3 regions of the Lysinibacillus sp. SGAir0095 genome follow, and region 2 is predicted to be linked to each of the others. Evidence: predicted binding sites of a transcription regulator. Region 2 holds the regulator's gene; each other region holds the start of a gene.
The links. The regulator LexA, encoded in region 2, represses DNA repair genes until DNA is damaged. The targets are predictions, from matches to a motif close to CGAACATATGTTCG.
Positions count from the first base shown of each region.

Region 1: recA (recombinase RecA) is a predicted target of LexA. The motif match lies at 9,139-9,152, and genes of this name have one in related genera.
Region 3: C1N55_RS04905 (YhjD family protein) is a predicted target of LexA. The motif match lies at 7,103-7,116, and genes of this name have one in related genera.

Region 1 covers NZ_CP028083.1:1,344,854-1,356,027, reverse strand. The annotation lists gene C1N55_RS06610 (TetR/AcrR family transcriptional regulator) at 1-574, opposite strand, end outside; gene C1N55_RS06605 (AMP-binding protein) at 781-2,343, shown strand; gene C1N55_RS06600 (MFS transporter) at 2,362-3,699, shown strand; gene C1N55_RS20460 (YwzD family small protein) at 4,041-4,211, opposite strand; gene C1N55_RS06595 (GDSL-type esterase/lipase family protein) at 4,393-5,109, opposite strand; gene rny (ribonuclease Y) at 5,519-7,072, opposite strand; gene C1N55_RS06585 (hypothetical protein) at 7,469-7,651, opposite strand; gene recA (recombinase RecA) at 7,869-8,936, opposite strand; gene C1N55_RS06575 (competence/damage-inducible protein A) at 9,280-10,533, opposite strand; gene pgsA (CDP-diacylglycerol--glycerol-3-phosphate 3-phosphatidyltransferase) at 10,546-11,124, opposite strand.
Region 2 covers NZ_CP028083.1:1,537,476-1,548,649, forward strand. The annotation lists gene pilM (type IV pilus biogenesis protein PilM) at 1-452, shown strand, start outside; gene C1N55_RS07575 (malate synthase) at 449-1,036, shown strand; gene pilO (type 4a pilus biogenesis protein PilO) at 1,036-1,767, shown strand; gene C1N55_RS07585 (prepilin peptidase) at 1,884-2,639, shown strand; gene C1N55_RS07590 (gamma-glutamyl-gamma-aminobutyrate hydrolase family protein) at 3,309-4,028, shown strand; gene lexA (transcriptional repressor LexA) at 4,244-4,864, opposite strand; gene C1N55_RS20760 (cell division suppressor protein YneA) at 5,036-5,374, shown strand; gene C1N55_RS07605 (YneB family resolvase-like protein) at 5,371-6,030, shown strand; gene C1N55_RS07610 (MerR family transcriptional regulator) at 6,148-6,552, opposite strand; gene C1N55_RS07615 (NAD(P)-dependent alcohol dehydrogenase) at 6,889-7,929, shown strand; gene C1N55_RS07620 (DUF896 domain-containing protein) at 8,173-8,403, shown strand; gene tkt (transketolase) at 8,530-10,524, shown strand; gene C1N55_RS07630 (GGDEF domain-containing protein) at 10,677-11,174, shown strand, end outside.
Region 3 covers NZ_CP028083.1:979,023-990,196, forward strand. The annotation lists gene C1N55_RS04865 (hypothetical protein) at 1-149, shown strand, start outside; gene C1N55_RS04870 (pilus assembly protein) at 228-626, shown strand; gene C1N55_RS04875 (Tad domain-containing protein) at 623-1,261, shown strand; gene C1N55_RS04880 (helix-turn-helix transcriptional regulator) at 1,545-1,754, shown strand; gene C1N55_RS04885 (hypothetical protein) at 1,747-2,049, shown strand; gene C1N55_RS04890 (VOC family protein) at 2,183-2,608, opposite strand; gene secA (preprotein translocase subunit SecA) at 2,827-5,331, shown strand; one part of gene prfB (peptide chain release factor 2) at 5,515-5,586, shown strand; one part of gene prfB (peptide chain release factor 2) at 5,588-6,619, shown strand; gene C1N55_RS04905 (YhjD family protein) at 7,136-7,510, shown strand; gene C1N55_RS04910 (competence protein ComK) at 7,522-8,025, opposite strand; gene C1N55_RS04915 (IDEAL domain-containing protein) at 8,334-8,600, shown strand; gene uvrB (excinuclease ABC subunit UvrB) at 8,893-10,872, shown strand; gene uvrA (excinuclease ABC subunit UvrA) at 10,879-11,174, shown strand, end outside.

The DNA of each region.
Region 1 (11,174 bases), 190 kb from region 2:
AGATTTCCATAAATACCTTACTTTCTTCCTGAAGGTTGAAATCTTTTCCAAAAGCAATCCAATCATAGAGATTCCCGCGCATACATCGAGCGATTAGCATCGCCATTTCTTTAGAATTTGCTTCTTTCACCAACTCTCCACGTTCTATCGATGTATTGATAAAACGAATGAGAATTTTATAGACACTTCGCTCCGTATTCGTAAAATAATGATTTTCACTTTCGATCAATCCGTTCGTGTAAACCGTTCTCATTAAATCTTTGCCCAATTCATGCTCTAAATAATTCATTTGCCCATGAAATAAGGTTAAAATTTTCTCTTTAAGAGGTGCTTCCTCATCGATTGTTTGGATAAAGGTCTCGTAGAAAGTATCAATCTCTTTAAATTTTTCTAGAAAGATTCCATATTTTGAATCAAAATGACCGTAAAAGGCACCTTTCGAGCTATTACTTTTTTGGACAATTTCATCCACTGTCACCTGGTTAAACCCTTTTTTCTGAAATAACTCCAATGCCGTTTCAAAAATCCGCTGCTTTGTTTTCTCTGCTTGTAATTGTCGACTCCTTTTCCTCATAGTAGGTTTCCCCATTTCCAATTATTTGTTTATATCTTCAAACTATAGACCATATTGTGACTATTTATCTACTATTTAGACTATTTATCTGAATTATCAGAATAGTATTGACATTCATTTTCTTGTTGATTTATTATTTAGACTATAGTCTATGAAATGACGTTTTTCAAATTTGAAACCGTTTACTTTAGGGAGGGGGGTCAAGGATGGACATTATGGGGAATCGAACGTTTCGTTCACTGTTGGAGGAAAAAGTATCTGCTCATCCTGATAAAATTTTTATCGCTTTTGAAGATGCACATGGAACTCAAACGACCAGGACCTATCGTGAATTTTATGACGAGGTGCTAAAGCTGAGTAATGCTTTGCTCGATTTGAATGTAGGGGTGGGCGATCATGTCACCCTCCATTTACCAAACAATATCGAGTTTTTAACGACCTGGTTTGCACTTGCTCATATTGGTGCGATCATGGTGCCGACGAATATTTTGGCGAGTAGCACTGAAATGAATTACATCCTCAATCATTCTGAATCTGTTTTATTGATCACAGAGGAAGAGCATGTTGAAAAGTTCCAAGGGATGATTGACGAGCTGCCTACGATTCAGCACATCATTTTAACGCGCTTCCAGAATGAATCATCAAACCTATTAAATTTTCATCACCTCATAGAAAATGCTTCTACGGCTACAAGTCGTTTTCCAAAAGTTTCGGCTGACGATGTTGTCGGCATGCTTTACACATCAGGGACTACTTCCAAACCAAAAGGCGTTCAAGTGACAAATGCAAACTATCTATTTACTGGCGAACTCATGTCAAAATCCATTGGCGTAACCGAGGATGACCGAATGTTTATCGTCCTGCCGCTTTTCCACGGCAATGCCCAATACTATTCCACAATGCCCGCACTCGTAGTTGGCGGAAGTCTTGCATTGACGGAAAAATTTAGTGCTTCACGCTATTTTAAACAAGCAAAATCACTAGGTGGCACAGTCGGCTCCTTATTTGCTGCACCCATTCGAATGATTCTGGCAAAGGATTATGATGCAGAGGACCTTGATAATCCTATTCGTTTAGTCATGTTTGCCCAAGCCATTGCAGCACATCAAATCGAGGAGTTTGAAGACAAGTTTGCCTTAAAATTATTGCAGCTGTATGGCATGACCGAAACAGTTGGCATCCCTCTGCTCAATCCATTAAACGGGATTCGGAAAAATCTAAGTATCGGCAGACCTAGCATCGGGTATGAGGTCAAGCTTATCGATGAAAATGGAGATGAAGTGGAACGGGGAGCAGTTGGTCAAATTGCCGTCAAAGGTGTTCCTGGCCGTACAGTGATGAAGCAATATTTTAAAAATGAAGAAGCCACTCGGGAAACGTTACGGGACGGTTGGTTATTGACCGGCGATAATGCACGAATCGGTGAAGATGGCTATTTCTACTTCGTGGACCGTGTAAAGGATATGATTAAGCGATCTGGTGAAAATGTTGCTGCCCAAGAAGTTGAAAGCGTTTTAACTCAACATCCAGCCGTTTATGAAAGTGCTGTAATCGGCGTACCAGATGAGATGCGGGATGAGGCAATCAAGGCTTTCGTTATCTTAAACCAAGGAATGCACGTGACGGAGGCAGAGCTGCTCGAATTCTGTAAAGGCAGATTAGCTAAATTTAAAGTACCCGATTCCATCGAGTTCGTTCAGGAATTCCCACGAACGCCCGTTGGAAAGATTCAAAAACATATTTTAAGAAATTCTATTTCAATTAAATAATGTGAAAGCTGGTGCTGTATGAAAAAAGCGAAAATTTTATTGGCTAGTTTAGTAGGGTCGATTATCGAATGGTATGACTTTTACCTGTATGGAACTGCAACAGGGTTGGTCTTCACTTCCCTTTTCTTCCCGAACCATGACCCGGCCGTGTCGATTTTAATCGCCTTTGCCACTTTTGGAGCTGGTTATGCTGCGAGACCCATCGGAAGTATTATTTTTGGCCATATGGGCGATCGGATTGGCCGAAAAGCATCCTTAATGCTGACACTGATTGGGATGGGGGGAAGCTCGTTTTTAATTGGACTATTGCCTACCTATGCCCAAATCGGAATACTGGCACCTGCTTTATTAGTTATATTGCGATTAATGCAAGGAATCGCGCTTGGCGGAGAATGGGGAGGAGCTGTTCTTTTAGCAACCGAATCCGCAAACAAGGGAATTCGTGGATTTTTCGGCTCAGTCCCACAATTAGGGGTTCCAATCGGTTTAGTATTGGGTACATTTAGTTTCACATTAATCAGTGCGTTAACGACGGAAGCACAATTTATGGCTTGGGGATGGCGTATTCCCTTCCTATTTAGTATCGTGCTGATTGTCATTGCGGTTTGGATCCGAAGCGGAATCGAGGAGACACCGGAGTTCCAAAGAAAGAAAGAGCAAGGAGAGCTTGCGAAAATCCCTGTCGTTCACGTTTTCAAACATAACGCGAAAGATATTTTCCGCCTAATCGGCTTAAAGCTTGGGGATGGCTTCTTCAATGTATTTTTAATGTCCTTTATCTTGGTTTATGCGACGACTTATCTAGATTACTCTCGGGATACGGCTCTTCTAGGGTTAACGCTAAGCTGTGCAACGATGATCATTACAATTCCGCTTGTCGGCTATCTGTCTGATTTTATCGGCCGCAAAATCATTTATACGGGTGGCCTTGTCGCGATGATCGTGTTATCGATTCCTTATTTTATGGCTATCCCTATCAGTACGTCCTGGTTCTTTACAATGCAGGTTGTTTTATTGGGCTTTGTCTGGGGAGCCATTTTTGCAACGCAAGGTACATTATTCTCCGAGCTCTTCCCTGCAAACGTTCGTTACACAGGGCTATCTCTCGGCTATCAAATTGCAGCGGCCATCGTAGGATTCGGTCCAATGATTTGGACAGCCATGGGGGCAAATCTAGGCGCCTCTCCATTTGCCTTTGGCGGCTTCATGATTGCCAGCCTTGTCATTTCATTAATCCTGATTCTCTTCGCCCCAGATACTCGTGTCGTTACACAGTATGAGGATGATGTGGATGAAGATAACATCTCGCATCTGAATAATGAGGCGGAAAAAGAGAAAGCGGTTCATCTTTCTTAAAAAAGCAGCGAATCACGCGAAAGTTGTGTCCTTCATCTCCTTGATGAAGGGCATTTTTTGTGTATCGGTTGTTGAGGATGGGCTTTGTTCTTAGGATGAAGTTCCTGCCGCGCGTCGGAAAAAATATCGGAGACATGAATTTTGAAGAGTTGTGGGAACTATAAGGACAGATGGTTACAAAAGTATTAAGTACGGCAAGAGTCTTTAAGAGCTACCCTTCTATCGTAGCTGCGCGTAAATCGTTTTTTGGTTAAATCGAGTGTGCTAAAGAGGAGAGAGTTTTCTTTCTTCTTGGTGCTTTATTGAGAAATATAAATAGATATCCATGAAAAAAGATTGTCTTAGCGAGTCACAGACAATCCCTTTGTGTTTGATTTTTCTACTAATGGTTTCAAATGTATTGCCAGTTCGTTGACAAATTCTTTCACCGTTATTTGCTCATTTTCATTGCCTCGCTGTATCGCATACTCCAAAATTTGTTTAAACTCTTCCTGAATATCCATGCCCTCCACAACCACTACCTCCAAAGCAATTCATATCTATCTATGCAAATATCTTCCCACAAAAAATAGATTGCAAACATTAAAATACTATAAAATATTATTACATATATTTAGAAACTGTTTTGTTTATGTATCAAGCGTTGAATAGTTTGTGTGCCAGGCACGCACACAATTCGATAACAATTCAGAATTATTTCGAAGTTGTATGGGTGCCAGATACAAGATCGGTCCAAGCTTTGTAGCCTTTTCCATTCAGGTGAATTCCATCCAAGGTATATTCTTTTTTCAATTGTCCATTTTGATCGATGAAAGATGGAAACAAATCCAGAAAATGAACATTGAGTTCTTTCGCTGTTTGTTTAAGCGCTGTATTAAATAGTATGACTTTGTCATTCGTTACTTTATTGCCATAGATCGAGTTGTTTACTGGGAGGATGGATTGAATGTAGATTTCCGATTTACTATTTGCAAAGGTATCAATAATTTTCCTAATATTATCAATATAAACAGCTTGCTCTACTTTTGTTCTTATATCATTTACCCCGATCAGCAAGTACACTTCCTTGGCATTCCTGCCTACCACTTCATGAATCCGATTCAACACCCCTGCGGAAGTATCTTTACTGATTCCTCGGTTCAATATTACTTGATCCGGGAAAAACTCATGAAACTCTCCATGATCCGTAATGCTGTCGCCAACAAAGATTTTATCTACATAGGACGTTTCCGTAGTTTCGAAAATATCCTTCTTCTGCAAGTAGTAGCTTGAGTATGTGGGCGAAACTTCCAACCCATCGAATTCCCTTTTCAAGGAGCCATTCCCCCCTCTTTTGGATAGAACAAACAAACCAAAGATAACTAAACTTAAAACCAATGACACCATGAATAAATTCTTTCTTTTTTCCATACGCCATTCCCTCTCTTTCTAGGCTGCATTCACTTCTTTGGGAAGGTTTCCTTATGACACTTTTACCATTTAATCGGCATTTTTGCTACTCTGCAATTATGTTCCCCAAACTTTCCCTGCCAAACTGGTTGGATAATTGAATTTATAAATTATCGAATTTGATTGTCTGTCCGCTTATAGATTGATCCATCTTTACAATCCAAGGATGTACCAAACTATGCTGAATAAACCGGCTGGGCCGCATCGATTATCGTTACATCATATATATTCACTTTTAAATTAGCTTCCCCAAGTAATAACCTGATAGCAAAACTTAATATAAACAATATTAATGATAATTATTTTCTCTAAATAATTTTATAAATAAAAAAGCTTGCAGACAAAATTTGTCTACAAGCTGGGTTTATTCTTATTTAGCGTATTCGACTGCGCGTGTTTCACGGATGACCGTTACTTTGATGTGACCAGGATAATCGAGTTCTTCTTCAATGCGTTTGCGGATATCTCGTGCTAAACGGTGTGAAGCTAGATCGTCAATTTTCTCTGGTTGAACGATGATACGGATTTCGCGTCCTGCTTGAATCGCGAATGATTTTTCTACTCCATCATAGCTTTCTGAAATTTCTTCCAGTTTTTCTAGACGACGAATGTAGTTTTCAAGTGTTTCGCTACGTGCGCCCGGTCTTGCTGCTGATAAGGCATCGGCAGCTGCAACAATTACTGCAATGACAGATGTCGCTTCCGTGTCACCATGGTGAGAGGCAATACTGTTGATCACAACAGGATGCTCTTTATATTTTGTGGCAAGCTCTACACCGATTTCTACGTGACTGCCTTCAACCTCGTGGTCAATGGCTTTCCCGATATCATGTAGTAATCCTGCACGTCTTGCTAATGTCACATCTTCACCAAGTTCTGCCGCTAGCAGTCCTGATAAATGAGCAACTTCGATTGAATGCTTCAGTACGTTTTGACCATAGCTTGTACGATATTTCATACGGCCAAGGATCTTCATAAGGTCAGGATGTAAATTGTGAATTCCGACTTCAAACGTTGTTTGTTCACCAGTTTCACGAATTTGCTCGTCCATTTCACGACGTGATTTCTCCACCATCTCTTCTATGCGAGCTGGATGGATTCGTCCATCTTGTACTAATTTTTCAAGTGCAAGACGAGCTGTTTCACGACGGATTGGATCAAATCCAGATAGAATGACTGCTTCTGGCGTGTCATCGATGATTAAATCGATACCCGTTAGTGTTTCCAGTGTTCGAATGTTACGTCCTTCACGACCGATGATACGGCCTTTCATTTCGTCATTCGGTAAGTTTACAACGGATACGGTTGTTTCAGCAACGTGATCTGCTGCAAAACGTTGTAGTGCTAGTGATAATATCTCACGAGCTTTTTTGTCAGATTCTTCTTTTGCACGTGTTTCTGCTTCTTTGGTCATCACGGCAATATCAGTTGAAAGTTCGTTTTCAACTTCTTTCAGGATGATCCCCTTCGCTTCTTCGCGCGTTAGGGCTGCAATACGTTCAAGCTCTGACGTTTGTGCGCGTACTAGCTCTTCCACTTTACTTTCCATCTGTTCAATATGCTGTTGTCTGTCAGTTAGAGCTTCTTCTTTTCGCTCTAAGCCTGATTCTCTCTTATTCAGAGCATCATCCTTGCGATCAAGATTTTCTTCTCTTTGCAATAACCGGTTTTCTTGTTTCTGAAGCTCTGCCCGGCGTTCACGGATGTCTTTTTCTGCTTCAGTTCGAATTTTGTGAGTTTCATCTTTTGCTTCAAGTAGTGCTTCTTTCTTCAAGGCTTCCGCTTCTCGCTTAGCTTCATCAATGATTAGCTCAGCTGAATTTTTCGCACCATTTACTTTTGATTCGTTCACCTTTTTCATATAGAGATAGATAACAACGCCACCAACGATGAGTCCAAGCAAAGCGGAGATAATGTATTCCATCATTCGAACACCTCCTCTTGCTATATTCGTTTCATTTTCAGTCGGCCCATACATTGACTAAAGTTTTTCAAAATACCAAATTCATTTATAATTTGATAATCTATTGTTTGCAAAACTTACTCTTTCAACATACTGCCAATTTCATTTCAAAATTTAGAAATTATACAATTTTAATTGTATAGCTCTAACCTAGCAATGTCAAGGATTCCCACGAGACCCCACCAAATAATGTAAGCTTAATGAAGTAGTCTAAAATCACCTTATAAGACTTTAGAATTAATTTTCTGAAAATTTCGAGAGTCTAACGATATACTCTTGTTTCTAAAATACCTAATAACAAAGATATTTCTAACTATTATTGGCAAATATACTATTTTCTATTCATTTTAAGAAAAATTACGTATATTTGATGATTGATTGGGAATAATGCAGTGAAGTTTCCAGTAATGCTAAATTTGTTGATAGGTTAAAGTAATGAAATGGCGTTCGCATAGGTTCATCGAAGCCATTGTGCTCAGAATCCAGCCACTTTCTACGATAATTTCGCCACTTCAAATTCTTCAAATTTACAGACTGCATGATCTATCCGCCAGATATTGTGTTTTATCCGCCACTTTTCTTAATATATCCGCCAACTTTTGCAAATATCCGCCAACTTTTTGCAAATACCCGCCAAAACATTGCATTTATCCGCCAAACTCTGTTCTCGTAACATCTACCTTACATACTCGTTAGCTCACTTTTAAAACCGAAAAACCCGCCACAACAAGTTGGGGCGAGTTCACGAAAGACAATCCTATTCTTCATCTAGTAATAAAGCTAGTTCTTTGTCCATTTCTTCTTCTTCGTCATGCGCACCAATTGTGTATGAGTTGGCTGTCATGCCGTAAGATTCACGGATTTGGTTCGATACTTTTTCACGGATTTCAGGATTTGCTTTAAGGAAGGCTTTAGCATTTTCTCTACCTTGACCAATGCGTTCGCCGTCATAAGCGTACCATGAGCCGCTTTTTTGGATGATATCTAGTTCTGCACCGATGTCGACGATTTCGCCTTCTTTGGATATTCCTTCACCATACATGATGTCTACTTCTGCAGTACGGAATGGTGGCGCTACTTTGTTTTTCACGACTTTAATTTTTGTTTTGTTCCCGATCATTTCAGTGCCTTGTTTAATTGTTTCTGCACGACGTACTTCAAGACGAATTGACGCGTAGAATTTAAGGGCACGTCCACCAGTAGTTGTTTCAGGGTTACCGAACATAACACCGATTTTTTCACGTACTTGGTTGATAAAGATTGCTAGTGTATTAGATTTGTTGATGATCCCTGAGAGTTTACGTAATGCTTGAGACATTAAACGAGCTTGAAGACCCATGTGAGAGTCACCCATTTCGCCTTCGATTTCTGCTTTTGGTACTAGGGCAGCAACTGAGTCGATTACGATAATGTCAATCGCACCACTGCGTACTAATGCTTCAGCGATTTCTAATGCTTGCTCACCAGTGTCTGGTTGAGAAAGTAATAGCTCATCAATGTTAACACCTAATTTTTGTGCGTAAACTGGATCTAGTGCATGCTCCGCATCGATAAATGCAGCTTGTCCACCTTTTGCTTGGATTTCAGCGATTGCATGTAGGGCTACAGTTGTTTTACCTGATGATTCTGGACCGTAGATTTCTACGATACGCCCTCTTGGATAACCACCAACACCTAATGCTGCATCAATTGCTAATGAACCACTTGAAGATGTCTCCATTTGGCGATCTGATTGTTCACCTAGCTTCATGATAGAGCCTTTACCGAATTGCTTTTCAATTTGCTTTAACGCCATATCTAAGGCAGCTTTACGATCATTACTCAAAATAATTTCCTCCTTATATATAAAAACATTATTATCAAAATTCACCGTGGATTGAAGGTTCAATCCCACTGAGGCTTACTTCATAATAACCTAACAAACCTTGTAAATTTAACTTATAATTTGCTAGAAGTTAAACGAAGTATTTTCTCTTTTTCTTATGTCTCTACTATACTTCTTTTTGAGACAAGTTTCAAGAAAAAAGCGAACATATTTTCGTTTTTTGGGCAAAATAAAAATTTGAGCTATTTTAATAGCCCAAATTCTATATTTCGACTACAAAAGTTAACCTCATGTAATCTGAGTTAGCAGCACTTTCATCACAAAGTGATAATACTCTATTATATTATATCTTTTCATAGCCTTTCTCAACAAGCAAGCGCATCAAATAGCTGCATGCAAATTTTACCGTTCGAATACGGTTGGTATTGCGCATTCCCTGCAACTGAAGCTTATGAGTATGCTCTGAATCACCAATGCTGAAACCTAGCCAGATTGTTCCTGGTGCCTGGCCATCGTGAGGATCGGGACCTGCTGCGCCAGTCAAGCCTACGCCGATGTCTGTGCCAAATTTTTCTCGAACCTTACCGGCCATAGAACCGGCACATTCACTACTGACAATCCCGCATTTATCCAGCAGCGATTTTTCAATCCCTAACTGACTCATTTTCGCTTCTGGCGTGTAAGTGACAACACCACCTACTAAGCTGCAACCCACTCCTGGAATTTCGGCAAGCTCAGATTGGAAAAGTCCAGCAGTTAAGCTTTCTGCTGCTGAAATGGTCAAATTGTTATGCATGAGCATTTCCACCAATTTCGATGCCAAAGAATCATCATTATAGCCGTAGTGGTACTCGCCGACAATAGCCAAAATTTCAGCTTCCTTCTCTTTAATGAGTGTCCAAGCTTCTTCTGGATTTTGTGCCCTTGCCGTGATTCGAAGTGTCACTTCTCCATCACTGGCAAGTGGAGCAACTGTTGGATTGGTTTGGCTATCTAGAATGTCTTGCACACGGTCTTCGAGCTCGGCTTCCCCAATCCCATAAAAACGCAATACATGGGATTGGATTACTCCACCGTCATTCAAAAGTGCTGCAAGTATTGGCTTTGCTTCAAATTGGAACATCGGCTCAAGTTCCTTGGGTGGTCCAGGAAGTAATATGTATGTATTGCCATTTTTCTCCAACAGCATTCCCGGAGCCATGCCATGATGATTTGCCAGTACTTCACTGCCTTCAAGAATCAAGGCTTGCTTTCGATTGTTTTCGGTCATCCCGCGCCCACGTGCTGCAAAAAATTCCTCGATAAAGGACAAAGCCACATCGTCCATCACTAAAGGGAGACCTAGATGTGCTGCAATCGTTTCTTTTGTTAAATCATCCTTAGTCGGTCCAAGTCCGCCAGAGAAAATGATTAAATCTGCACGAGATTCAGCAATTTCAATGGCACTTTTCAAACGAGCCGCATTATCCCCGACAACTGTATGGTAAAAGACATTAATGCCGAGCTCAGATAACTGCGTTGAGATGAATTTCGCGTTTGTATTGGCAATTTGCCCAAGCAGCAGCTCTGAGCCAACAGCAATAATTTCAGCATTCATGTACGTACCCCCTTACTTTGAGTTGACAAACACACGACGATTTAAATAGAAATACTCCCATCCGGACCAAACCGTAAAGATTAATGCCACATAAAGAGCAATCATATCAAATGGTATGTCGATCGGAGCAAAAATAGTATTGTGTAGAAGGAGTGCCGAAATCGCAACGATTTGTGCCCAAGTTTTAATTTTCCCAAGCTGGCTGGCTGCGACAATCTCCCCTTCACCTGCCAAGATCGCACGAAGTCCTGTTACGGCAAATTCACGACTCAAGATAACGATAATAATCCATGATGGGGCCATGCCAAGCTCCACTAATACAATAAATGCTGCCGCTACTAATAATTTATCTGCTAATGGATCAAGGAATTTCCCTAGGTTCGTGACAAGGTTGTATTTACGGGCATAATACCCATCCACCCAGTCCGTACAAGAAGCAATGATAAAAATTAATGCTGCCACAAAGTGATTCACCGGCATTTCTGCTCCCAGGAAGTTCATATTTCCCCATCCAAAATCAAATAGTATTACAATCACAAAAACTGGGATTAATAATATTCTTGAGACTGTAATCTTATTCGGTATATTCATTTGCTAACACCTTTCATTCGAGTAAAGTGAAACATCTGGTGAAGAACTGT
Region 2 (11,174 bases):
ATAATGAAAAAACGTATTTGATTGCCAATTGGCTTGTGAATGAGTTATCGATTTGTATTTATTCGAATGGCCATGTTGATTTCTTGCGTTTTCAGCAAATTCCAACGACGATTTCGCAGTGGCATGCGAAGCCTCTTAATGAAAACGAGCTTGAATTTACATATGATGGGGACTTAGAAGACTATCGAATGACAATTATGGACCAAGTGCTTGAGCTTGATCGTATTATGAATTTCTTCCGTTTCTCTCTGCATAAGGGAGAAAAATCCGTTGATGAAATTATTGTCATGGGAGATAATCCACTTATCGAGAATGTCTACAACTATATACAGGATACTTTACCTGTTACGGTAAAGATGGTTGATGATTCACTAATAGATAAGAACTACCCAGGATTTAAAGCAAAGCACGCATCACTGCTTGGGTTGGCGTTAAAGGAGATTCAGTCATGATACCAGATATTAACCTCATACCCAATCATGAAAGAAAACAGCAAGGATCAAGATTGCTTTATATCTTGTTGGGCATTATCACTTTATTATTATTGTCACTTTTAGTCTGGCAATATTTTAGTGCACGGGCCGAAATAGCTGAACTACAAAAAGAAGAAACGAACTTAATTGCACAGCGTGATCAATTACTAGGGGACACAGCTAATTTGCAACCTAATAATCAAGGTTCTCTTGAACAATCCTTACAGTTTATCGAGACAGTGTCATACCCGGTTTCACTTTTAATCAACGAAATACAGGGATTGCAACCGAGTAATTCCTATTTACGAAACTATAATTTTAACCCTGATAGTGTTTCGATTTCAATTGATTTTGAAACTTTAAGTGATGTTTCGACTTATATTTCGAGGTTATCTAACAGCGCATACTTTACAGATGGACAAGTCCTTTCGATTACAAACTCTGGACTAGGTGAGGAGCTTGGAACAGAGAATGAGACAAATTTTGACGTGATACCTCGTCAATCGGTGGAAATTACGCTCTTAATCAATGAGACCTATCTAGCTACTGGAGGTGTTCAATAATGAAGCTCTCTGGTAATAAAAATTCTTCTTTACTATTACTTGTTGCATTAATAGCTGCATTATTATTTGCCATATATTATTATATCGTGTTGCCGAAAAAGGATAATGTTGAGGCACTTGAAGGCTCCATAAGTTCATTGCAATCAGAAATCACGGCACTTCAAGGCCAAATCACTTCAATTGAGGAAGAATCGGCTACAGAGGTTTCGAATGTTTTTGAAATTCGTCAAAAACTACCGAAATCTCGTGAAATTGATCAGCTCTTATTAAATCTAGAAGAAATTGAGTATGTGACCGAAACTCGTATTACTTCCATTGGCTTTAATAGCTACGATGCACTCGTATCAGAATCAGCCATTGTGCCTGTCCCAGAAGAAGAGGGAGCTACAGATGGAACCGAAACACAAGAAACTGGTGAAGTTGAAGAAGCTGAAGAAGCAGTTCAAGGAGAAGAAACAGGCGAAACGGTTGAAACTCCAGTATCAGAAATTGCTGCCGAGTCTATCCCGCCTGAACTAAAACTAATTACATTCAACCTGGCAATCGAGGCTTCCGTTTATGAAAATATCCAGCAATTCATAGAGGAAATTGAAAACCTAAAGCGTATCATGCATATTGACTCAATAAGCTATACACTTCCAGGTGAAGAAGGCGAATTCATGGAAGAGGAAGCAGAAACGCTGAGTGCATCCATTCAGGTAACGACTTTCTACTATGAGGGTGAATCTTAAAAAGTTTTACTTCGTCTATTTAAGAATTCCTGGCAAGTGTCAGGCAAAACATTCAAACTATCGGGATTCGTAAATTGACGGGTCCCGATCATTTCTATTTATAGGAGGTGCATACTGTGGAATTAGTTTATACCGTGTTTGCATTTATCTTTGGTCTTGTCTTTGGCTCATTTTTTAATGTAGTCGGCCTAAGAGTGCCCAAAAAAGAGTCCATCGCTACACCACCATCGCATTGCACAAATTGTAATCGTCGTTTAACCCTACAAGATCTAATTCCTGTATTGTCATACATATTTTTACGAGGGAAATGCCGTACTTGTGGGGCGAAGGTTTCACCAATCTATATCCTTACAGAACTTGTTACGGGGATATTATTTGCATTAGCTGTCTGGAAATTAGGCATAACGATGGAAACAGCCGTGGCACTTCTGTTCATTTCCTTATTAATGATTATCGTAGTATCTGACTTCGCTTATATGCTTATTCCTGATAAAGTGTTATTGTTTTTCTTACCGATATTAGCATTAGGACGCATTTTTTCACCAATCGACCCATTGTGGGATAGCCTTTTAGGAGCAGTTGTAGGCTTTGGTATCCTATATCTCATTGCCGTACTATCTAAAGGTGGCATGGGTGGGGGAGACATCAAGCTCTTCTTCCTTATTGGCCTTGTCTTAGGAACTTTAAATACATTATTAACACTATTTCTGGCTGCCTTCATTGGCATGATTGTCGGTATTATCGTTCTTAAGGTACGCAACCAAGGAAGGAAAACCCCAGTTCCATTCGGCCCCTCCATCGCTCTAGCTGCCATCATTGTTTATTTCTATGGCGACATCATACTAGACTGGTATGCGAATCTATTTTCATAAAATAAAACCTTAAAGTTGCCTCAATTGTTTAAATACAGTTGAGGCATTTCTATTAGCCATAAATCTTATAACCATTGAAACTAGTATGAGTGATTAAAAGGAGTTGAAAGAATCTTGTTAAAAAATCAAACACTATTAGTTAACTATCTGATTAATGATACGCTTTCAACAATCCCCACGTACGAACAAACAGTGGATGATGAATTAAAAACTATCCAATATGAAGTGTATATTGGTAACCAACTTCTAATCTCAAAGCCGTCAAGTGTTACAGAGCTAGGTATAAAGAATCTTCAAAGAGAGCTTCCAAACAAGATTAGAATCGCCTCCTGCCAAACGTGTAGATTTGGTAACTTCAACCCATATGGTGATCACGATAATGAAGTGTTCTGCATGAGAGATTCGAGTTTAATAATAAAAACGAGCTTTGTTCAATTTTTTCTTCTAGTATAGAGCTTGAAAAAAGAAGACATCACTTACTTGATTTTTGCATAAACTACGAGCCTATTTCCATTAAAGATTATTACACATACAATGATTGGAAATGGGAAGAAATGCGAACCCGATGAAAGTTAAGTAGTAAACAACTTTCGATTAGAGGAAAAAACAAATTTACATAGAATATTCTAAAGCAAGTTATTAATTTAGAGAGCTTTTGGAGGTGTTTGAATGAAACCCATAATAGGTGTCACAATGACAACGAACAACGGGCAATATTGTATCAATGAAGCATATGTGAAATCCATCATTCAAGCTGGTGGAATTCCGGTGAATATTCCATTTGGGGTTGAAAGTGATGCAGATCAATTGCTTGATGGGATAGATGGATTACTATTAACAGGTGGGGTGGACGTTCATCCTCATTTTTTTGACGAGGAACCACATATCAAAATCGGCCAGATCATGCTACAACGTGATGAAGTCGAACTTGAGCTAACAGAAGCAGCACTGAAGAAGACAATTCCAATCTTCGGAATTTGTCGAGGGATTCAGTTATTAAATGTAGCTTTGGGTGGGACCCTCTACCAAGATATCAATTCGCAATATGAGGAAACGCCAATCCTGCATCAACAAAATGCTTTAAGAAGAGAAGCTTCACATTATATCGAGATTACGAAAGGCAGTATGCTGTATGAAATTATCGGTAAAGAAAAAGTTGCAGTGAATTCATTCCACCACCAAGCCTTAAAAAAGGTGCCAGACATCTTCCAAATTACAGCCAAAGCAAGTGACGGCATCATAGAAGCCATTGAAATGAAGGATTACCCTTACTGTGTAGGAGTACAATGGCATCCTGAAGAAATGGCCATAGCAGATGATGAGACCGCAAAAAATCTATTCAAATCGTTTATCGATGCATGTAAAAGTAAAGTAAAGAATGGTAGTTAATGAGGATAGGGCCCGGAATCCTAAATTAACTAAGTGACCATAATCGCATTTATGTGATCACATTAAAAATCAAGCGACCATATAGCCAGTCAAGTAATCAAAACCAATTACTAAATAATCACATCCATCCTAAGCGAGAACATAAATTCCAACTAATAAACTAATAAACTAAAAAAGGTTGTCTCACAGTCTATAGACTAACGAGACAACCTTTTTTAATGGATATTACGATATAAGCCTACTACTTTACCTAAAATTGATACTTTATTTACTAGGATTGGGTCCATACTTGAATTTTCAGGTTGTAGACGGAAATGAGTTTTTTCCTTGAAGAAACGTTTTACTGTTGCTTCATCATCTTCTGTCATTGCTACAACAATTTCTCCGTTATTTGCAGTGTTCGTTTGTTTAACAACGACATAATCTCCATCCAAAATACCGGCCTCAATCATTGATTCTCCCATTACTTCTAGCATGAATAGGTTTTCTTCACTAGTACCGTAAGCATCTGGAAGAGGGAAGTATTCTTCTATATTTTCGATTGCAGTGATTGGAAGACCAGCTGTAACTTTCCCTACTAAGGGAACATGAACAACGGATTGCTTTTGAACTGTTACTTCTTCTTGGTCTAGAATTTCAATTGCACGTGGTTTAGTTGGATCTCGACGTATTAAGCCTTTGCTTTCTAAACGAGCTAAATGTCCATGTACAGTTGAACTTGAGGCAAGACCTACTGCTTCCCCGATTTCACGAACAGAAGGCGGATAACCTTTTGTGCGAACCTCTTCTTTTATGAATGTTAAAATATCTTCTTGTCTTTTTGATATTTTTTTCAACTCTATCACCTCTTTTTGTGAATATGTATCTCTATTAGTTACATATAGTATATCAGTGAAAGAACAAAAATGCAAACATAGGTTCGAAAACGTTGTTGACAAAAACAAACGTTCGTATTAAAGTAAGAACATACATTCGTGAGAACAAATATTCGAAAAGAGGGTTAAATTATGAACTGGTTACAAAAAAATACTTATATTGTGGTGTTATTCGTTGCTTTCTTTGTGATGGGAGCATTTCTATTAATTACTGATAAGGGCAATACAACATATGAACAAATTGAAATTCAGCATGGTGATACTTTATGGACGCTAGCAGAACAATATCGTGGTAAAATGACAAAACAAGAGTGGATCAAGCAAGTAAAAACTGAAAATGGACTTACTGGGGAACATATTGTTGCAGGACATGCTATTACGGTTCCAATTAATGAAAAAAGTATCTATATTGCAAATTTAAAGAGTGAAGAAGAGCTTCATTCAGTAGAGGTAGCGATTAAAAATCCATGAGTAAACAGAACACTGCAGTCATTTATACACGGGTAAGTACAGAAAAAAATACGCAAGAGACTTCGCTTGTTCGACAAGAAGAAGAACTGCGACGCTATGCCAGTGAAATGAATTTTCAAGTATTAGAAATATTTCAGGATCAACATAGTGGCTATGAAGTTGAAAGGGATGGCCTCCTGGAAATGCTAGACTTTATAAAAGAGAAAAATGTACCAGTATTATTTGTGCAAGACGAAACGCGTTTAGGACGTGGTAATGCACGAATGGCTGTCCTGCATTTACTACAAAAAAATGGCACAATAGTTTATTCCTTAAATAACGCAGGACAGTTAAGCCTAAATGAGATGGATACGATGCTGCTAGAGATTTTAGCAATTGTGGAAGAGTATCAACGAAAAATTCACAATGCCAAAATAAAAAGGGGAATGAGACGTGCTGTTGATAATGGCTATCGTCCCGAGTTAAATATTAAAAATCGGCATAATCATGAAGGAAGAGAGAGAATAGAAGTTCCAATCGAGGAGATTGTTAATCTTCGAGAAAAAGGACTGACGTTCCAAGAAATCGCCTCAACTTTACGAGGGGTAGGCTTTCAAGTTAGCAAAGCAACTGTACATCGAAGATACATAGAATATATTGAAGAACTTGAAGTTTAAACTCTTGTCTAATCGGTCTTTGCTAATTTTGGGGCTAGCTTACTAGTAACTAGCCCCACCACTTATTCAATATTTCCGAACCCCGACAACTCAGCAAACTTACAACAGAAAGTCATATTAAATTCCTACTTTGTTATCTATAAGTACGTCTTCCGTACCTGCTTCCAATGCAGTTTTGTAATATAGCGTTTTATGTTCAATTACCTCAAGTGTTCTTTTCAGTTCCTCCATTTGTGCTTCTACAGTCGCTTTTCGATCGATGAACATTTCGTATCTTTGCTGTAGGGTAGAGTCTCCAGCAGAGCACCATGCTATAAAATTTCGAATATCCTTAATAGGCATTCCAGTTGATTTTAAGCATTGAATTACTTTAAGAAATGTAATATCAGAATCTTTGAACAATCTTGTTCCGTTAGGTGTCCGTTCTACAAACGGCATGAGTCCTTCTTTGTCGTAGTATCGCAAGGTGTATACTGTGAGATTTAATTCTTTTGCAACTTCACTAATAGAATATGTAGTCATCATTTATCACCTTTTCTTATACTTATATTTTTTTCTTTATGATTAGGGAAAGTTTATCACTTAATATACTGAAATTCAAAGTTCGCTTAATAGTTAAGTAGGAAATAGTACGATTTAATTATGATATAAATTTTAGCTGTTGGTTTGTATCGTTCATATAACAATTAATCCTAAAATAAATCTAACACTTGACCTAGAGTTAACTATAAGGAATACCATAGTTTTACAAGAGGATAGCTGGAGTGAAATTTACGTAAATGGTATTTCAATTTTACATTTCATCAGACTCGAGTAAATCTATTCTCTTAATAAATCAAATTTTTGGAGGGATTTTTAATGATAACTGCTAAAGCACGTGCTATCGATGGTCCAAATAACACTTTTCGAGCTGCCGAAATTACACGACGTGATTTAGATTTGCATGATGTGTTAATTGAAATTAAATATGCGGGTATTTGTCATTCCGATATTCATACTGCTCATGGTGAGTGGGGGGCAGTCAATTATCCTCTTGTTCCTGGACATGAGATTGCAGGGATTGTAACAGATGTAGGTGCAGAAGTTACTAAGTATAAAGTGGGTGACCGTGTTGGGGTAGGCTGCATGGTTGATTCTTGCGGAGATTGTGAAAATTGCCATAAGGGGGAAGAACAATTCTGTCTAAATGGACATGTTCCTACTTATGCTGGAGTTGACAAATACGGTGAGCCAACTCAAGGTGGCTATTCTTCTCACATTGTGGTGACTGAAAACTTTGTAGTTAGAATTCCAGATAATATTGAGCTAGATAAAGCAGCACCGTTACTATGTGCAGGTATTACAACATTCTCACCATTAAACCGATGGGGAGCTGGACCAGGTAGGAAAGTAGCTGTTATTGGTTTGGGCGGTCTTGGCCATATGGCCGTACAGATTGCTCATGCGATGGGTGCTGAAGTAACAGTCTTATCCCAAACATTGAATAAAAAAGAAGACGGCTTGGAATTAGGAGCAGATCATTACTATGCGACAAGTGATTCCGGAACGTTTAAAAAACTTGCTGGTCATTTTGATTTAATCATTAACACAGTTAGTGCGAAAATTGACATCAATGCCTATTTTGGATTACTCACAGTAGACGGCACACTTGTAAACGTTGGTGCTCCAGCTGAGCCGTTATCAGTCAATGTATTTTCTTTGATTGGCGGGCGTCGTTCCTTTGCAGGTTCGTTAATCGGGGGAATCCGTGAAACACAGGAAATGTTAGATTTCTGTGCACAACACAATATTGCTTCTAAAATTGAAGTAATCTCAGCCGACCAAATTGACGAAGCCTATGAACGTGTCTTAGCTTCAGATGTGAAATATCGATTTGTCATTGATATCAGTACCATGTAGTCAAAAATAAATTTTAGAGCGGACATTCAATCAGTATTACTTTTTGAATGTCCTTTTACCTCGATCTAACCCACGAAATTTTATCCTTTATATATTACATATCTATCAATTAAGATGAATTACTTGCACTTCCTCCCATTTTTACTTACCTTTGAAGTATTGAATATCTTCATTTAATATTAGTTTGGCACAATCTTCAAATTCTTCCATATTAAATGATTGAAATAGAAAGGTGAGAACTAAATGTTATCCGAACAAAAAATAAAAAGAATTAATGAGCTATCAAAAAAGGCAAAAGAGGGTAAATTAACTGAGGCCGAAGCAAAGGAACGTACACAACTTCGTAAAGAATATTTAGATTCTTTCCGTTCTTCTTTCCGAAATACAATCGAAAACGTTCAAATTATTGATGCAACTGGTAATGATGTAACGCCAGAGAAAATAAAAGAAATTCAACGAAATAAATTGAACTAATAATGTGACATATTAAAGAAAAGTAGGACATTAATCTAAAAATGTCCTGGAATAGGATTGTTTTCTTAGAAAATCTTGTCTAAACTGTAAAAGTACAATATTAAGCGCGAGAAAGGATATCACAAAATGGCACAATCTGCTGATCTTTTAGCAATTAATGCAATCCGAACTTTATCAATTGACGCAATCGAAAAAGCGAACTCTGGTCACCCTGGTTTACCAATGGGGGCTGCCCCAATGGCTTATACTTTGTGGACAAAACAATTACGTCATAATCCACAAAATCCAAAATGGGTGAATCGCGATCGCTTTGTTCTTTCGGCTGGTCATGGTTCGATGCTACTATATAGCTTATTACACTTAGGTGGATATGGTTTAGATATGGAAGAAATTAAAAACTTCCGTCAATGGGGTTCTAAAACACCAGGACATCCTGAGTTTGGTCATACTGTCGGTGTAGAAGCAACAACAGGTCCTCTTGGTCAAGGGATTGCGATGTCTGTTGGTATGGCAATGGCTGAACGTCATTTAGCTGCTACATATAATAAACCAGGTCATGAAATCGTTGATCACTATACATTCGCTCTTTGCGGAGATGGGGATCTAATGGAAGGTGTTGCAGCGGAAGCAATTTCATTAGCTGGACACTTACAATTGGATAAATTAATTGTTTTATACGATTCAAATGATATTTCTTTAGACGGAGATTTAGCAAAATCCTTCTCTGAAAACGTACAAAAACGTTTCGAATCCTATGGCTGGAACTACATTCATGTAGCAGATGGTACAGAAGTAGATGCAGTAAACACTGCAATCGAGAAAGCGAAACAATCAGAAGGCAAACCAACACTAATTGAAATCAAAACGGTTATTGGTTTCGGTTCACCAAACAAATCTGGTAAAGCAGATTCTCATGGTGCGCCACTTGGTACTGATGAAGTTGTATTAACGAAAACAGCTTACGGTTGGGAACATGAGCCATTCCAAATTCCAGAGGAAGTCTATTCGATTTTCAAAGAAGCAGCTGAAAAACAAGGTGTTCAACCAGAGGCAGAATGGAACACAAAATTTGAAAGCTATAAAGCAGAATATCCAGAACTGGCTGATCAGTTCATTAAAGCAATGAACAATGAGCTTCCTGCAGACTTCGATGCAGAAGTACCAGTATACGAAGCTGGAAAATCAGTTGCAACACGTTCTTCATCAGGTGATGTAATCAATGCTCTAGCTAAAAAAGTCCCTTCATTCTTCGGAGGAAGTGCTGACCTTGCTGGTTCTAATAAAACAACGATTAAAGGTGCTGGGGATTTCTTCCCGGATACTCCTGAAGGTCGCAACATTTGGTTTGGTGTTCGTGAATTCGCAATGGGTGCAGCCTTAAACGGTATGGCTTTACACGGTGGATTAAATGTATTCGGTGGAACATTCTTCGTCTTCTCTGACTATGTTCGTCCAGCAGTGCGTTTATCTGCATTAATGGGCTTACCTGTAACATATGTATTCACACATGATTCCATTGCAGTAGGGGAAGATGGTCCAACGCATGAACCTGTTGAACACTTGGCTTCCTTACGTGCAATGCCAAATCTATCCGTAATTCGCCCAGCTGATGCAAATGAGTCAGCTGAAGCTTGGAAATTAGCTGTATCATCTAAAAATGTTCCAACTGTGTTGGTTCTTTCTCGTCAAAACCTACCAGTGCTTGATCGATCCGCGGAACTTGCAAAAGACGGTGTAGCAAAAGGTGCTTATGTTGTTTCACAAGCAACAAAAGAAACGCCAGATGCCATTTTAATTGCAACTGGTTCAGAAGTTTCTCTAGCTGTCGAAGCACAAAAACAATTATTAGCAGAAGGTATTGATGCATCTGTAGTGTCTATGCCATCAATGGATCGCTTCGAGCATCAATCAGCTGAATATAAAGAATCTGTGCTACCAAAAGCTGTAACTAAACGTTTAGCCATCGAAATGGGCTCTTCCTTCGGCTGGCATAAATATACTGGCTTCGATGGAGACATCCTAGCTATCGATCAATTCGGTGCAAGTGCTCCAGGCGAAATCGTTATTGAAGAGTACGGCTTTACTGTAGAGAACGTTGTAGCGAAAGTAAAAGGTCTATAATGTAAATTGATAAAGAAATCCTGCGAATTTTTTGTTCGCAGGATTCTTCTTTATATTTCATTTTTTTATTTCAAAATAATAATTTTAATTAAACTTTCAGAATTTGTAGTTGCGTTATGAAGAATCTATGAAATGTTTTCGATGGTGATTAAATGATAATTAAAGATATAATTTCTAACTTGGCCTTACTCTGGTCAGTTATTTTTTTACATACCCATTTTACTAGCGAGATTCCGATTACTCGGTCGAGTCCTCTCTCAAGACGACTATTATTTGGTTTTTTAGGTGGACTCTTTAGTAATGTTTTAATGCAATTTAGTATTAGCATAGGGAATAGCATCATCGATATGAGACATATTCCCATTATCTTAATTGCTTTTTATGGTGGCGCAGTTCCGGCAGTTATTGGAATGGTATTAGTAATTTTTGGTCGTTTTTTATTTGGTTTCAACGAATCCTCTTATGCTGCAGCGATCCTCATTATTGTCATTACTCTTGTCTCCATTTTTGTATTTAACACGAAATTATCGAAGCGAACTAAATTATTTATTGCAGTAACCGTTTCAAACATTACATTTTCAATTTTAATTTCCTATCTATTACCAGATACAAAGATACTTGTAATTCTTATACCTAGTTATTGGGCAATT
Region 3 (11,174 bases), 560 kb from region 2:
TATGGGCTTACATGAATGCTACGGAGACAGGTCCATTTGCTCCTGTAGCAATCATCTTATTTTTCATTGGGATTTTTCTTGTGATGATTGCACCTATTATGCTGGCAACACCTGAGCGAGTTAAAGAATTAGAAAAGCAAAGATACTAGTCTCGAATAGTTTCTATTTCAAGTTTTCTGCTCTTGAAGTGAAATGATTGGTAAATGTACATAAGGGAGGCGATTTGATTGAAAATAAGAAAACGTCTAAAAGATGAAAGAGGATCGCTTTCCATTGAGTTTCTAGGAATTCTTCCATTATATTTCTTACTCTTTCTCCTACTTTGGCAGGTAGTAGCTTCAGGCTATGCCGTGATTAGTTTAAAAGCGGTGGCGTCTGATGCGGCTCAAGTTTATGCTGTGTCGGAGGATTACTATGAAACGAAAGAAGTGATTGATCAATCAATTGCTGGCTCTTCTCTTTTACAAAGTCATTCTTTTGTCATACAAAATGTCTCGGGAAGCGGGGATCTATTTGAAATTAAGATTACGGCTCGTCACCCATTAGTCTTTTTGCCAGATTCAATGGCGAGTCTAGCATCAATTACCATTGATTCTGAGGCAACAGGAAAGGTGCTTGTCCCATGAAGCATCTAGAGAATGAAAAGGGAAGTGCCGCAATATTTTTATTGTGGATCATGACAGTCATTATTGTATTGACACTCATCATTGTCAATGTTGCAAAGGTCTATGCCGTAAAACAACAAGCATCCACTGCTGCGCAACTTGGCGCCTTTGCTGCGACAAGTGAAATTTTGTTCGCCACAGAGGAAGCCATTAAGGACTTTGATGAAGCGATGATGGAAACTCTTGGAGAAGGCGAAGAGTATGAAGCATTATGGGATGAAATCGATGAGCGAAAAAATAGCTACATGGCAAGTGGATCTGGAGAAGAGCGAGCATATATAAAAGCATTAAATGAAATGTTGCCATCAAGACTTGGAAACCCGATATTAAAAGAGTTTTTTAACGCCAAGTTCCGCGTAGACGCTGCCCTTAGTACGAAGATTTATAATACCGTACGAACAGTCGTGAGGGAAAATGAAGGAAATGAAGAACATCTCGAAGTTTTCATTTCAAAGGAAAAGTACCGAGTTGAAGTTAAAACCGACTCCACCTACGAAACAATCGCAGTTGGCGAATATATAAATTCATTTACAAAAGATATCCCGCAAAAAGGATACGGGCCAGAATTATCCTTTTTAGAATATGTATTAAATTAAAGTCACTCCAAAGGAAATTCTTTTGGAGTGATTTTTTGTGTAGAAAAATGAATTGGCGGATATTCGACAAAAAGTGGCGGAAATAACTAATAAAGTGGCGGATATTCGACAAAAGTTGGCGGAAATAATTAATAATTTGGCGGATATCTTTAACCTATCATTCTGCTGGCAAATCCTTCTATTATTTCTATGGTATGTAGCATGTAAAGCTTCCTTGACAACGTAAGGAATGTAAAGTATCCTTTACGTAAAGGTACCTTTACATTTGAGGCGAGGTGAGAACTTGCAAAACCGCATTAAAGATTTGCGTCAAAAATATGATTTAACCCAAGATGAGCTTGCTGAAAAGCTTGAAGTCTCTAGACAGACGATTATTTCATTAGAAAAAGGGCGGTATAATCCGTCGCTTATACTTGCTTATAAAATTGCTACAATGTTCGAAATGCAAATTGAAGACGTATTTATTTTCGAGGAGGGAATGAGAAATGGATAATTTTTGGGTGGCCTTGTTATTTTGGATTGTTTTAGGATTATTTATTGTGAGTACCTTTTATCTAACAAGAAGGATGATGAAGAAGAAAAAGCAATATGATGAAAGATTCGTTTTAAATGATCATTTAGCTCGATCTTATAGCTGGATGGGTTCATTAGGTGTCATTTTTGTTGTTTGGTTTTTATCACTTTTTGTTTTCCATTCCCTAATTGCCTTTTGGCTCATAACTGTAATTTACGTAGGGCATATGGTCTCATATACAATTGGTGCTGTCATTGCAAATTCGAGAAACTAGTTGAAAATGGTATTTAGAATGGAGCATATAAATTTTCTCATTGTGTTTACTTACCTCATAATGTGATAAACAAAAAATAGGAATCCTTCCTTTCATTTTGAAAAGAGAGGATTCCTATCTATTAAACTAGAATTTAAAACTGTTCTCCACTATCTAAACTTACTTGCCATTCAATGCCAAACTTATCCTTTACTGCTCCGTAGCATTTACTCCAGAATGTTTCCTGCAGCTCCATTGTTACAGTGCCGCCTTCTTTTAATCTTTCGAAGCTTGAACGAAGGATCTCTTCATCGTCACTTATTACAGCTAGCGTGATATTGTTTCCTTCAACAAAAGGAGAACCCGGCCAAGTATCTGAGAACATTACACGACTTCCGAGAATATCCAATCTTGTGTGCATGACCAAATTCTTTGCTTCTTCAGGCATTTCATAATTGGGATCTTTTGGTGCTTCGCCAAACGTCATAATTTTAGGTTTTTCCGTTTTGAAAACTTCTGCATAAAATTCAGCTGCTTCTCTACAATTGCCATTGAAATTTAAATACACTTCGATTGCCATCATAACACCCCTAGAAAATTTGAATAATTTAACTGTGACATAGAAACCATAGATTAGTCAAAAAATACACACTATTCTAACGTTTAGTTTACAAAATTCAGAATTGTTTATAATTGTTTGTGTTCCTGGTCCACACAATATATGGCACGCACATTTGCACCTACTCTATAGGAAATGATAAAATGAGTATTGAGACTATATGGGAAGTGAAAAAATCCATGGCAAACATTTTAAATAAAATTTTTGATCCAAACAAAAGAGAAGTAAAAAAATTAACGAAAATAGCTGATCAGGTAGAAGCATATGCTTCTCAAATGGAACAACTGAATGATGAAGATCTAAAAGAAAAAACAACAGAATTCAAGGATCGCTATCAAAAAGGCGAAACATTGGAGCAACTACTTCCGGAAGCATTTGCAGTCTGTCGCGAAGCTGCACGCCGTGTGCTGGGCATGTATCCTTTCCGCGTACAAATCATGGGTGCTTCAACATTAAATGAAGGTAACATTGCAGAAATGAAAACCGGGGAAGGGAAAACATTAACTTCCACAATGTCTGTTTATTTAAATGCACTAACTGGAAAAGGCGTTCATGTGGTAACAGTCAACGAGTACCTTGCTACACGTGATGCTACGGAAATGGGAGAGCTTTATAATTTCCTTGGTTTAACTGTAGGCTTAAATTTAAATAGCCTGACGAAGGACGAAAAACGTGAGGCCTATGCTGCAGATATTACATATAGTACGAATAACGAACTTGGATTCGACTATTTACGCGATAATATGGTTGTTTACAAGGAAGAGCGCGTGCAACGACCTCTACACTATGCAGTAATTGATGAAGTTGACTCAATCTTAATTGATGAAGCCCGTACCCCATTAATTATTTCTGGACAAGCTGGAAAAACGGCGCAGCTTTATGTGCAATCCAACATGTTTGTGAGTAGGTTAAAGGCTGAAGAAGATTACACTTATGATGAGTCAACTAAAGGCGTTACTTTAACTGAAAACGGTATCGGGAAAGCAGAAAAAGCTTTTGGTATTGATAATTTATTTGATTTATCCCATGTCCGTTTATTACATGCCATTAATCAATCTTTAAAAGCACATATTTCTATGCACCGTGATGTAGATTATGTTGTTCAAGATGGCGAAATTATCATTGTTGATGGCTTTACTGGGCGTTTGATGAAAGGTCGTCGCTATTCTGATGGGCTTCACCAGGCTATCGAAGCTAAAGAAGGCGTAGATATTCAAAATGAATCCATGACAATGGCTACGATTACGTTCCAAAACTACTTCCGTATGTACGAAAAGCTATCTGGTATGACAGGTACTGCTAAAACGGAGGAAGAAGAATTCCGCAACATTTACAATATGCAGGTTGTGGTAATTCCAACAAACAAACCAATTGCTCGTGATGACAAAGCAGACTTAATCTTTGCTACAATGAACGGGAAGTTTAATGCGGTTGCGGCAGAAATTGCTGAACGCTATAAAAAGGGACAACCTGTATTAGTAGGTACAGTTGCCATTGAAACGTCAGAAATTATTTCAAATTTATTAGATAAACATAAAATTCCCCATAATGTTTTAAATGCGAAAAACCATGAACGCGAAGCCGAAATTATTGCCAATGCAGGTAATAAGGGGGCGGTAACAATTGCCACTAACATGGCTGGTCGTGGTACGGACATTAAGCTTGGAGATGGTGTTCTTGATCTTGGAGGATTAGCTGTTATCGGTACGGAGCGTCACGAATCTCGCCGTATTGATAATCAGTTGCGTGGTCGTTCTGGTCGTCAAGGGGATCCAGGGGTAACGCAATTCTATCTTTCTCTTGAAGATGATTTAATGCGACGTTTTGGTTCTGATAAAATGAAAACGATGATGACTAGACTTGGAATGGATGATAACCAGCCAATCCAATCAGGTATGGTATCCAAAGCTGTAGAATCTGCGCAAAAACGTGTGGAAGGAAATAACTTTGATGCACGTAAACGTTTATTGCAATACGATGATGTTCTACGTCAACAACGTGAGGTTATCTATAAAGAACGTCGCGATGTTTTAGAAACTGAAAACATGCGTGCTCTTGTGGAATCAATGATACAGGAATCTATCGAAAATATTGTGGCCGTTCATACCCAGGGCGAACAAGAAGAGTGGAACTTAAAATCGCTGGAAGATTATATTCAAGCGAATTTATTAGAAGAAGGTGCTATTAAAGTAAGTGATCTTGAAGGTAAATCACCGGAAGAAATCATTGCCTTTATCTTTGCAGAAGTTCAAAAACGCTATGACGAAAAAGAAGAAATGCTGACACCTGAACGTATGCGTGAATTCGAAAAGGTAATCTTACTGCGTTCTATTGATACAAAATGGATTGATCATATCGATGCAATGGATCAATTACGTCAAGGGATTCACCTACGTGCTTACGGACAAACAGATCCATTACGGGAATATGAACAAGAAGGATTTGCGATGTTTGAAGACATGGTCGCTGCCATTCGTGAGGATGTAACAAAATACGCACTGAAAGCACAAATTCGCAGCAACCTGGAACGTGAAGAGGTTGCCAAAGGACAGGCTGTGAACCCGAAAGAAGAAGCAGCCCCGAAGAAAAAGCAACCTGTTCGTAAAGCAGAAAACATAGGTCGTAATGATCCATGTCCTTGTGGCAGTGGCAAGAAATTTAAAAACTGTCATGGTGCGGAGTAAGCTCATAACTTATAAAGCAAGTCGAAGTTAATGGTGTAGAATTGTTTGTTATAAAAAAGAATTTCACCATTTACTACAAATGAATTTTAACAACAAACTTTTGAACCGTAGTCATCTTTTTCATCATTGATTAGATGGCACGGTTCTCACAGTTTTAAATAATAGTACGGGGGATTATAAATGATCGAATTATCAGAAGTGAGAAATGTATTGGAAACTACAGCCTCAAAATTGGCGGATTTCAGGGGGTCTCTTTGACTTAGAAAACAAGGAGGCACGTATTCAAGAATTAGATGAAATGATGCTAATGCCGGATTTTTGGAATGACCAAAATGGAGCACAAACGGTTATTAATGAAGCAAATGGGTTAAAAGCGATTGTGAATGAATTTAACGACCTTTTGACAACTCAAGAAAATCTGGAAATGACGTTGGAGCTCCTAAAAGAAGAGCCGGACGAAGATCTTCAAGAGGAATTAGGAAGTGAACTTGAAGATTTTCAAAGTAAAATGGATGGCTTTGAGCTGCAAATGCTATTAAGTGAGCCTTACGACAAAAATAACGCTATTTTAGAGCTACACCCTGGTGCAGGTGGTACAGAATCACAGGACTGGGGTTCGATGCTATTACGTATGTATACGCGTTGGGCTGAAAAACATGGCTTCAAGGTAGAGACAATGGATTATTTACCAGGTGACGAAGCAGGGATTAAATCTGTAACTCTGTTAATTCAAGGACATAATGCATACGGTTATTTAAAAGCAGAAAAAGGTGTCCATCGTTTAGTGAGAATTTCACCTTTTGACTCTGCTGGAAGACGCCATACATCCTTCGTTTCATGTGATATTATGCCGGAGTTCAATAATGAAATTGAAATCGATATTCGCACGGAAGACTTAAAAATTGATACGTATCGTGCAACAGGTGCGGGTGGACAGCACATTAACACAACGGATTCCGCTGTTCGTATTACCCATACTCCAACAGGTGTGGTTGTATCCTGCCAAGCTGAACGTTCACAAATCAAAAACCGTGAAAAAGCGATGAACATGCTAAAAGCCAAGTTATATCAACTTGAAATTGAAAAACAGCAAGCTGAACTTGATGCAATTCGTGGAGAGCAAAAAGAAATTGGCTGGGGTTCTCAAATTCGTTCGTATGTTTTCCATCCTTATTCGATGGTAAAAGATCACCGTACAAATTTTGAAACAGGAAATGTCCAAGGGGTAATGGATGGCGATTTAGATGCCTTCATCAATGCCTATCTTCGTTCTCGTATCGGCCAATAATGAAAAAATAAAACCTTTTTCGCAATGTAACGTACTTTGCGAAAAAGGTTTATTTAAAAATGATGGGTATTAATGTCTGTTGTTTTCCTCTTTTAGAATAAATATGTCTGCTTTAATAGAGTTGAATTCGGTAGCTAAAATGCCTATTCTTCCTTCTACCTTTTTGCTTTTATCTATAAGTTCTACATGATTATCATCCGTTTTTAGATTCAGATCATGATATTGGTGATCCAAATTTATGCGATATCTCCAAAACTGCTTGTAATACTTGATCTATTAGAGTCCTCCCATTATATTTTTGTGCTGTCATCTAATTTGCTAATAAAATCGGTTATATAGCAAAATTATATTTCAAACAAAATTTTCTTCAATATATTATTTAGTTAATCCCTGATCTAGTTGCTTTTGGATGCTTACATTAAAACCATTAATTACCTCCATATTGTAATTGCATTATTTCAAATCTGTTGTATTATAATAATAAGAACAAACGTTCTATTATTAGGAGGGTTTTTAATGGCACATATCCCCATTGAGGCTGTCCCATATCTAGAAGCGGCAATTTATTTACCAATGCTACTTATCGTATTAGAAAATGATCAAGCACAAATAGAGACTGGGCAGTTTAAATTAAAGCGTCCATATATTTATTTGATTGATGAGGCAAGAAAATACGCAGAAATTGAGTTGAGAAAAACAAAAGCGTATTTAAAAGGTCATCAATTGAGAGTTGTTCAGGGTAAGCGAGACGAAATGTTTACTGAGTATCAATTTCATTATAAGCAAGTAATGGATGTAAGAAGATATTCGAATATACGTTTAAGAAACCATGTTGAAGATTTACTCAAATCATACCTAACTAATGCTTCAAATACTAATCCAAAATTATAGGCTTGAAAGGTTTAAGAGGTTTTATTTTGAATCATCATTTTTAGTTGGGAAGAATATTTGTAAAGCATTGTTGCATATACGTACTGGGAATTTAGAGATGTAATACTAACAGGAAGTGTCTTTTCCTTTCCATCTAGCAGTGTAATTTCTGAAGGATGTTTATTAACTCCAATGTTAGCAATACCATGAAGTCCGACCCAAATATTATTTGGCGATGTAGGAGAATAGATTGGGAATAAAATATTTGGTTTTCCGTCATGAGCAATCAGAATAGGTAATTTGTGTTTATCTTTTCCAAAGAATTCCTTTGAGAATTTTATTGCACTTTTATAGTTGTACCCTAATACGTCACAGGAGCGACGAACTATGTAAAACGGCTTCCGTTCTACGATAAATTCTCCTTTTTTATCATAAACATAAGAGTAAATTTTTTCACCGCACATAATTGGTTCGATTAAATAAGTATCTAAAGTAATATGATACGATTTAAGAACCGGTACATTTTTTTTGAACATTAAAAACTCCTCCTTTAATAATTTAATAATACTGAGCAACGAATTTAATAATGCTAAATAACCGATTTGATAAAATCATAATATGAATTTTTTACCAATACAATTGAATATTTTGACAATTTTTCGAAATTATATTTATATAATAATATTACGGTATTTACAGGTAATATAGTGAAAATTAAAAAGTATTAATCAATTGGGTAGGAAATTCTTCCTTTTCGATGAAAAAATAAATCTATTTTTCAGAAAATATTGCAAATTGATACCTGATTTTTTATAATAGAAAAAAGGGAATCGGGGTGATATCGATGGATAAATATTATTCATACACAGATTTTCTTAAAGCAGTTGGGAACTATCAACATGCAAACGAATCTGAAAAGTTATTGAATGACATTTATTTGGACTTGTTTTTGAACCGGATGCAAAGATTGCAAAGAATTGAACAGCTGAAAGATCTCATCGATAGTGCATTGGATGAAAGAAACAAAGAAGCTTTTTATGAGTACACAAAAGAGTTAAGTGAATTACAAGAAACTCAAGAAATGGAAGAGACGCAAGAGTCGGTAATGTAGATGAAAATAATACTTAAGAAGTCGCCATGGCAGTAGTCCCTTTAGTGGGATGTAAAACCGAGGGCGACTTTTTTGTGTTTGAATTGAACAGAAGGATGGAAAAGAATACAAAAGAAATAGTCAATTTCAAATCCAGATGTTTTAAATATTAAAATTTAGAAAATAGTAGAAGTAGGATAAGTGATAGGAAGAAATGAATTATTTAAAAACGTACGTTCGCATATTTCTCGTAATTTTAAAAAGGATATGCTAAAATAAATATACAAGATTTGGATGGAAGGACGAACAAAAAATGGCCACTTTTGACTTACAATCCGCATACAAACCGAGTGGCGATCAGCCCAATGCGATAGAAGAGCTTGTGAAGGGCGTTCAAGAAGGTAAAACACATCAAACCTTACTCGGAGCAACAGGTACAGGGAAAACATTTACAATTTCCAATGTTATACAGGAAGTAAAAAAGCCAACGCTAGTAATTGCACATAATAAAACATTAGCAGGACAGCTATATAGTGAATTTAAGCAATTCTTCCCCAACAATGCAGTTGAATACTTTGTTAGTTACTACGATTACTTTCAGCCAGAAGCGTATGTACCACAAACAGATACATACATCGAAAAAGACTCCAGTATTAATGACGAGATTGATAAATTAAGACACTCTGCAACATCATCACTTTTTGAAAGAGATGATGTAATTATCATCGCATCTGTATCCTGTATTTATGGTTTAGGGAATCCAGAAGAATATCGGGAAATGGTTGTATCGGTTCGAACAGGAATGGAAATAGAGCGAAATCAATTGTTGCGAAAATTAGTAGATATCCAATATGAAAGAAATGATGTCAATTTTACAAGGGGTACATTCCGTGTAAGAGGAGATGTCGTCGAAATATTCCCAGCATCCCGAGATGAAAAATGTCTGCGTGTAGAATTTTTCGGAGATGAAATAGACCGGATTCGGGAAGTGGATGCCCTAACGGGGGAAATCTTAGGGGATCGTGATCATGTAGCCATTTTCCCGGCATCCCACTTCGTAACCCGCGAGGAAAAAATGGTAAAAGCCATTGAGAACATTGAAGTAGAACTAGAACAACAATTAGAAAAATTCCGTACTGAGGATAAATTGTTAGAGGCACAGCGTTTAGAACAACGTACAAACTACGATTTGGAAATGATGCGTGAAATGGGGTTCTGTTCTGGAATCGAAAACTACTCCCGTCATCTAACATTAAGAGAAGCAGGGGCAACACCATATACATTACTCGACTACTTCCCAAAGGATTTTTTATTAGTTGTTGATGAGAGTCACGTAACATTACCCCAAATTCGTGGGATGTTTAACGGTGACCAAGCACGAAAAGGTGTTTTAGTGGATCATGGATTCCGTTTGCCATCAGCATTAGATAACAGACCATTGAGATTTGAAGAATTTGAACAGCATATTAATCAGGCAATTTATGTTTCTGCTACTCCAGGTCCGTATGAAATCGAGCATACACCAGACATGGTAGAACAAATTATTCGTCCGACAGGTTTACTTGACCCAACAATTGATGTCCGACCAATAGAAGGTCAGATTGATGATTTAATCGATGAAATTAATGAACGAGTGAGAAAACAGGAACGGGTGCTTATCACAACCTTAACGAAGAAAATGTCTGAGGATTTAACAGATTATTTAAAAGAACTGGGCATTAAAGTTGAATATCTTCATTCAGAAGTAAAAACATTGGAACGAATAGAAATTTTAAGAGAGCTGCGTAGAGGAACCTATGATGTGTTAGTAGGTATTAACTTGCTGCGTGAAGGGTTAGATATCCCTGAAGTCTCACTAGTAGCAATTCTGGATGCTGATAAAGAAGGTTTTTTACGTTCCGAACGTTCACTAATTCAAACGATTGGGCGAGCTGCCCGAAATTCAAATGGACATGTCATCATGTATGCGGATAATATAACTGATTCCATGAAAAAAGCACTTGATGAAACAAAACGTCGTCGTACTATTCAAGAAACTTATAACGAAGAGCATGGTATTACACCGAAGACAATTCAGAAAAAAATTCCAGAATTGATTCGTGCAACTCAAGCGGCAGAAGAAGAAGAGACATATGTTACAAAAGTAACAAAGGGCAAGAAAATGACGAAGTCCGAAATCGAGAAACTTGTTGCATCGCTTGAACTGGAAATGAAAGAAGCAGCAAAAGCACTTGATTTTGAACGTGCAGCTGAGTTGAGAGATACAATATTTGAACTGAAGGTAGAGGGATAAAGAACCGTGAAAAATACTGAAATAGTAGTGCAAGGGGCACGTTCAAATAATTTGAAAAATATTAATGTCACGATTCCTAGAGATAAGCTGGTTGTCATCACAGGCTTATCGGGTTCAGGAAAGTCATCATTGGCATTTGATACGATTTATGCAGAAGGGCAACGCCGATATGTGGAGTCCCTTTCTGCCTATGCAAGACAATTTTTAGGTCAAATGGATAAACCGGATGTCGATTCGATTGAGGGGTTATCCCCTGCCATTTCGATTGACCAAAAAACAACGAGTAAAAATCCTCGTTCTAC